Regions from separate parts of the Mammaliicoccus lentus genome, predicted to be linked through region 2. Evidence: riboswitches for the same ligand, from Rfam matches in the RefSeq annotation. Region 2 holds a riboswitch; each other region holds the start of a gene.
The links. Region 2 has a riboswitch for S-adenosylmethionine ahead of metX (homoserine O-acetyltransferase MetX). Riboswitches for the same ligand answer to the same signal wherever they lie in the genome.
Positions count from the first base shown of each region.

Region 1 (2,330 bases), 640 kb from region 2:
GCTAAAAACTTTGTATCAACTGTGATAACTACAGATATATCTTCAAACTTAAGAAAACTTATTCCTGAAGATAAAACTGCTACAGACATTAAATTATACATAGATGGTGAACAAGTGACACATAGTATTATCAATGATTTAATCACTAAATTCCACGTACAAATAAATATACTGTTTGCATCAATGTCAGACATTCAAGGTACACCAGTAGGTTATTTAACACTACGTCTGAATGGAGAACAAGAAGCAATTCAAAATAGTTTTCAGTATTTAACAGATTTAAATATTGAATATGAGGAGGTTGAAGCATAATGTTTGGATCATCTTTAGATTCATCTCAACTATATGACGCTATATACCAAACGCTATACATGGTTACTGTTTCTTTAGTAATCGGTGCATTAATTGGTATTCCTTTAGGTATTTTACTTGTTATAACTAGAAAGAATGGTATTTGGCCAAATGCTTTTATATATCATGTGCTAAATCCAGTTATTAATATATTCCGTTCGGTGCCGTTTATTATTTTACTTATTGCTATTGTACCTTTTACTAAAATGATTGTGGGTACATCTATTGGAACTTCTGCAGCAATAGTACCTTTAACAGTCTATGTTGCGCCTTATATTGCAAGATTAGTAGAGAACTCACTGTTAGAAGTGAATTCAGGCGTCATAGAAGCGGCACATTCTATGGGAGCATCACCGTTTCAAATTATTCGACATTTCTTATTACCTGAAGCACTGGGGTCTTTAATTCTAGCATTAACAACATCTATTATCGGTTTAATTGGTGCTACAGCGATGGCCGGTGCAGTAGGTGGAGGCGGTATTGGTGACTTAGCTTTAGCTTATGGTTATCAACGTTTTGATACAATTGTTATTGTCATTACGGTCGTTATTCTAGTCATTATGGTACAACTTATCCAATCTTTAGGTAATGTATTGTCTAAAATTGTAAGAAGAAGTTAAAAAAAGTATTGACTTAGAGTAATATGATAGGTATTATCAGAATTAATCAAATAAAAATTATCAAGAGAGATTGAGGGATATGGCCCGATGAAATCTCAGCAGCGGACTCTATAAAGAGAACTGTGCTAAATCCATCAAGTTTTAAACTTGGCAGATAAAGTTAATCCCTTTTGAGCTAAGCTTAAAAGGGATTTTTATTTATATACATAAGAAAAGGAGCGAATAAAATGAAAAAAGTATTAACATTATTAATGACATTAGTTTTACTATTAGCAGCATGTGGTGATAAAAAAGATGATAAAAAGGTAACAGTGGGTATCGCTTCAAATGATACTGCTGTATGGGATAAAGTAGCAGAATTAGCTAAAAAAGAAGATATTAATGTAGAGGTTAAACAATTTTCGGATTATAACGTTCCCAATAAAGCATTGTCAGACGGTGATATTGATTTAAACTCATTCCAACATTTTGCATTTTTAGATCAATTCCAAAGAGCAAATAAAGGAACAGAAATCACACCAATTAGAACAACTGTGTTCGCTCCACTGGGTATTTATTCTAATCAAATAAAAGATATTAAAAATTTAAAAGACGGTGCTAAAGTTGTTATACCAAACGACGTTTCTAATCAAGCTAGAGCTTTAAAATTATTAGAAAAAGCAGGGTATATTAAATTGAAGAAAGACTTTGGATTAGATGGTGGTCCTAAAGATATAGTTGAAAATAAAAAGAATTTAAATATTAAAGCAGTCGATGCTCAACAAACAGCTAGAGCGTTAGATGAAGTAGATATCGCTGTTATAAATAATGGTGTTGCATCTAAAGCAGGATTAAATCCTAAGAAAGACCCTATCTATTCAGAAAACCCAGATGCAAATGCTGCTAAACCATATATCAACTTTATAGCTGCAAATACAAAAGATAAAGATAATAAAACTTTAAAAAGAGTTGCTGAGCTATACCATTCAGAAGAAGCGAAAGAAGCTCTGAAAGAAGACACTAAAGACGGAGAAATTGTAGTTGATTTAAAACAAGAAGAAATTAAAGAAATACAGGATTCATTAAAATAAAAAAGATTCGGCTCCCCCAAGCCGAATCTTTTTTTTGTTATTTTTTTAGAGAATTTAAATATAGTTGACCTTTTTCATGGTCATATTTATTTTCCCATTTTGAAATAACGACTGTAGAGAGTGCGTTTCCTACTACGTTAACACACGTTCTCATCATATCTAATAATCTATCGATACCAATGATTAATGCTAAACCTTCTGGATTTAATCCCATCGATCCTAGAGTGGTAATTAATACAACAATAGAAGTACCAGGAACAGCAGCCATACCTTTAGACGTGATCATTAA
Region 1 covers NZ_OX344834.1:659,467-661,796, forward strand. Annotated here, with positions in the region: gene ACNMOQ_RS03050 (methionine ABC transporter ATP-binding protein) at 1-312, shown strand, start outside; gene ACNMOQ_RS03055 (methionine ABC transporter permease) at 312-971, shown strand; SAM riboswitch class I at 1,026-1,132, shown strand; gene gmpC (dipeptide ABC transporter glycylmethionine-binding lipoprotein) at 1,199-2,041, shown strand; gene ACNMOQ_RS03065 (cation:dicarboxylate symporter family transporter) at 2,079-2,330, opposite strand, start outside.
Region 1: linked by a shared signal. The riboswitch ahead of gmpC (dipeptide ABC transporter glycylmethionine-binding lipoprotein) and the one ahead of metX (homoserine O-acetyltransferase MetX) in region 2 are both predicted to bind S-adenosylmethionine.

Region 2 (2,330 bases):
CTATTGAAATAATTGTCGCTTTTATATCGACTTTAAAAGACAAAATTTTCACTTCCCAATCTATTTTAAACATCTTTCTCTATTTTACAGATTTTTATACTTTAAAACAATGTAGGTGACTTTTTTAACGACTTAACGTGCTTTAAATTTATGTAATTTTAAGAAATGATAAACATATGGTGCCCAATCTCCAAAGTTTAATAAAAATCCGTCATGGCCAACATTATCTGGCACGAAGAAATGTCTATGATACTTGAAGAATCGACCGAGTGATTTTACTTGGTCATCTGGATATAATAAGTCATCAGTGAACCCTAGTGTTAATACTTTTGTATCTATTTGTTTTAAGCGTTCTTCAACATCATTTCGTCCTCTAAATATATCGTGGCTATCTAATACATCTAATAAAGTGAGATAACAATCTTTATTGAAGCTATTTTTAAACTTATTACCTTGATATTTTTGATAACTGACAACATCATCTGCTGAGAATCTTGCTTCATAATCTTTACTTGAACGATAAGTTAAAAAGCCTAATTGTCTTGCAATACTTAATCCGTCTTGACCATTCATTTGAATAACTTGTCTTGCAATTTCATTGAAAGCTCTGCTATAAGATGATGTCTTTTCAGTTGCCGCTAAAATAACAGCTTTCTTAACTTCAATTGACCCGTCATATAAAATTTCGAGAGACTGCATGCCACCTAATGAACCACCAATTAGAACATCAATTTTTTCATAACCAAAATGTTTCAAAGCCAATATATTAGCTTTAGTTACATCTCTCATCGTTAATGTATCTGGAAAATGGGGTGTATTTAATTTTGAACTCGACCCAAATGGGCTACCTATAACGTTAAAAGTTATAAATTGATAATCATTTATAGACAGATAACCACCATCGATAATTTCTCTCCACCAACCTGGATGCTCATCATCTCCATACGTTAAATGGTTACCTGTTAATGCATGACAGATAACAACAAGCGGTTGCCCCTTATAACCGACATGCTCATATTGAAGCTTTAAGTTATCAATCACTTCTCCTGATTCTGTTTCAAATCGACCTAATTCTACTGAACCTGTTTCACGAGAAATCATCTTATCTAACCCCCTCTTATATAATAGAAAAACTTCTTACTCGTTAAAGAAGTAAGAAGTTCTCATCATTCTTATTATGCGAGTAGACTCGTTGGTCGTAGCACCGTATCTAAGGTGACCGGTTGCTGAAGTTTCATCGGGCCAAATCCCTCAACTTCTCTGAATAAGCTTTACTATGTAATTAATATTAAGAATACTAGAAAAGCAATGCTCTTTCAATAACTTATACTTTGTTATTAAAAGACAAATCTTACAATAGCCATAATCAACATCCCTGCTAAAACAGATATTGTTAAACTACGCGTGACAAATGCAATAACAACAGTTGGCACTGCAACAAAAACACTTTCTAAGTTAAGTTGATATCCTGTTGATCCTTCTTGATTTAACATGCCTTCTACAATAAGTGCTGTAAATAAACAAACCGGCACAAATTGTAACCATTTAATGATTCCAGCCGGTAATTCAAATCTTGATAATAAAACAAACGGCGCTACTCTTATAACCCATGTTATAATGAAACACCCAGCTGTAATGAGTAGTAAATACATTGATATCGTCATTTATCAAACACCACCCCTGCAATTGAAGCGACTAATGTTGCTAATATAATAGAAAGAAACGTTGGCATAAATAACGTAAATAGCAACATACAAAAAATTGTTAAACATATGAGCCACAAATGATAAATTATTTTATTTTTTTGTATCGTTTCGATTGGAATTAGATTACCTATTAAACCACCTAATATCGAAGTTGTAACCCATAATATATATGCTGAAATGTTAAGCCCGTGCATCCATGTAGCATTTAAAGATTTTTCTTTTGCATACTTTGTAATAGCTACACCAAATGATTCATCAGTTACAAGAGTTCCAATTCCAATATTTGACCACAAACTATTGTTTTTGAAGGCTGGTACTAAAGCTAAACTTTGTAAGAATAAACGAGAATTCACAAAGAATATGGTTAAGAAAATAGCAGATATAGGAGATTGGATAGCTACAAGCGCACAAATGATAAATTGAGCAGCACCTGCATAAACAAAAATGGATAACAATGCAATTTCTAAAATGGATAAACCTGATGACACTCCAACTACTCCGAAAGCTATCGCAACACTAAAATAACCGAGCATTGTTGGTATACAATCTTTAACACCTTGTAAAAACAAGGATTTATGTATGCTTGCAGATTCCTGCACTTATAATACCTCCATTCTCAAGGAG
Region 2 covers NZ_OX344834.1:22,359-24,688, reverse strand. Annotated here, with positions in the region: gene ACNMOQ_RS00115 (DUF2232 domain-containing protein) at 1-52, opposite strand, end outside; gene metX (homoserine O-acetyltransferase MetX) at 133-1,101, opposite strand; SAM riboswitch class I at 1,170-1,271, opposite strand; gene ACNMOQ_RS00105 (AzlD domain-containing protein) at 1,338-1,664, opposite strand; gene ACNMOQ_RS00100 (AzlC family ABC transporter permease) at 1,661-2,305, opposite strand.

Region 3 (2,330 bases), 1.0 Mb from region 2:
ACTTAAGAAATGATACATAGCTTGAGATTTATCAAGTTTTGAAATAGGTGGTAACACACCAAATGCGTCAGCTGTTAAGAAAATAATAGTATTTGGATGACCTGCAATTGACGGTTGTACGATATTATCAATGAAGTCAATTGGATATGCAGCTCGTGTGTTTTCAGTTAATGTTGTGTCGTCATAATCAACTGTACCATCTTTTTGCACACCAACATTCTCTAAGACTGTACCGTAACGAATAGCATCATATATTTGAGGTTCTTTTTCTTGGCTTAAACTTACAGTTTTAGCATAACAGCCACCTTCAATATTAAATACGCCATTTTCGTTCCAACCATGTTCATCATCACCAATTAATTTTCTGTTTGGATCAGCTGATAAAGTTGTTTTTCCTGTTCCAGATAGACCAAAGAATAAAGCAACGTCATTATTGTATCCAACATTTGCAGAACAGTGCATGCTCATGATACCTTTTTTAGGAAGAAGGTAATTCATAACTGAAAAAATACCTTTTTTCATTTCTCCAGCATATTCTGTTCCGCCAATTAAAATTACACGATGTTTAAAAGAAGTAATAATAAATGTTTCAGAGTTTGTTCCATCTTTTTCAGGGTCTGCTTTGAAACCAGGGGCACTTATTATTGTGAAATTAGGATTGATATTTAAAGCCTCTTCTTTTGTTTCAGGGCGGATAAACATATTTTGTGCAAATAAATTATGCCAAGGTAGTTCGTTTATAACACGTAAATCTAAACGAGTAGATTCATCGGCACCCGCATATCCGTTGAAGACATAAAGTTGTGATTTTTGGTTTAAATAGTCAATAACTTGATCATATAAATTTAAAAAACTGTGTTCAGAAATAGGCTGGTTTATAGAACCCCAATCTATATCTTGTTCCGTGTCTTCTTCTTTAACAATAAATTTGTCTTTAGGTGAGCGACCTGTGTATTTACCAGTTTCCATTCTAATAGCTCCGGATTCAGTTAACACACCTTCACCTGATTCTAAAATGTGTTTGTACAACTCAGATCTAGAAAGTTGTTTTAAAGTTGTTTCTTTGCTAAGAAGATTAGTTAATTCGATTGATTCTGTAATTGACTGTATTGCCATAAATGACGACCCCCATGTCTAAAAATTATTTTGTAAGCATTTTCATGGAATTAGTATAACACATTGAGATAAATAGTCTATACTAATAAACGAATTTATTGTTAAAAGTTTATGACAAAATATTTATTTCGTGTTTCATTGACATAATTCTAAAACTTTAGTATTATCATTTCTGACGGATTCTCTTATCCTGAGTGGTGGAGGGACATGGACCCAATGAAACCCAGCAACCTCTTTCTAAATGAAAGGAAGGTGCCAAACCGTTTGCAGACCAATATTGTCTGAACGATAAGAGCGAATGGACACGAGTGTGCCTTCTCTCTATTGTTTTATAGAGAGAAGGCACTTTTTATTTGCACTGAGGAAGAGACCGTACAACATAATCTAAAGGAGATTTTTTATGTCAAAAAACAGAAGACTCTTCACATCCGAATCAGTAACAGAAGGACATCCTGATAAAATTGCCGACCAAATATCTGATGCAATTTTAGATGAATTACTAAAAGGTGATCCAAAAGCGAGAGTCGCTTGTGAAACAACTGTAACTACAGGTATGGCTTTAATTTCAGGAGAAATATCAACTTCAACATACGTAGATATTCCGAAAGTAGTAAGAGAGACTGTAAAAGATATAGGGTATACTAGAGCGAAGTATGGTTATGATTTCCAAACAATGGCAATACTAACAGCTATCGATGAACAATCACCTGATATTGCTCAAGGTGTTGATTGTGCTTTAGAAGATAGAGACGATTTAACAGATAGTGAAATTGAGTCTATCGGTGCTGGAGACCAAGGCTTAATGTTTGGTTATGCTACAAATGAAACTGAAACATATATGCCGTTACCAGTATATCTAGCTCATCAATTGTCAAAAAGATTAACTGATGTACGTAAAGATGGCACTTTAGAATATTTACGTCCAGATGGAAAGACACAAGTAACAATAGAATACGACGAAAATGATAAACCTTTAAGAGTAGATACTATTGTTGTTTCTTCACAACATCATGAAAAAATAGAATTAGAAAAAATTCAACAAGATATTAAAGATCATGTTATATATCCAATCGTTCCTAAGGAATTATTAGATGATCAAACAAAATTCTTTATTAATCCTACTGGAAGATTTGTTATTGGTGGGCCACAAGGAGACGCAGGTTTAACAGGTAGAAAAATCATCGTTGATACATATGGTGGTTATGCTAGACACG
Region 3 covers NZ_OX344834.1:1,067,533-1,069,862, forward strand. Annotated here, with positions in the region: gene pckA (phosphoenolpyruvate carboxykinase (ATP)) at 1-1,116, opposite strand, end outside; SAM riboswitch class I at 1,299-1,411, shown strand; gene metK (methionine adenosyltransferase) at 1,517-2,330, shown strand, end outside.
Region 3: linked by a shared signal. The riboswitch ahead of metK (methionine adenosyltransferase) and the one ahead of metX (homoserine O-acetyltransferase MetX) in region 2 are both predicted to bind S-adenosylmethionine.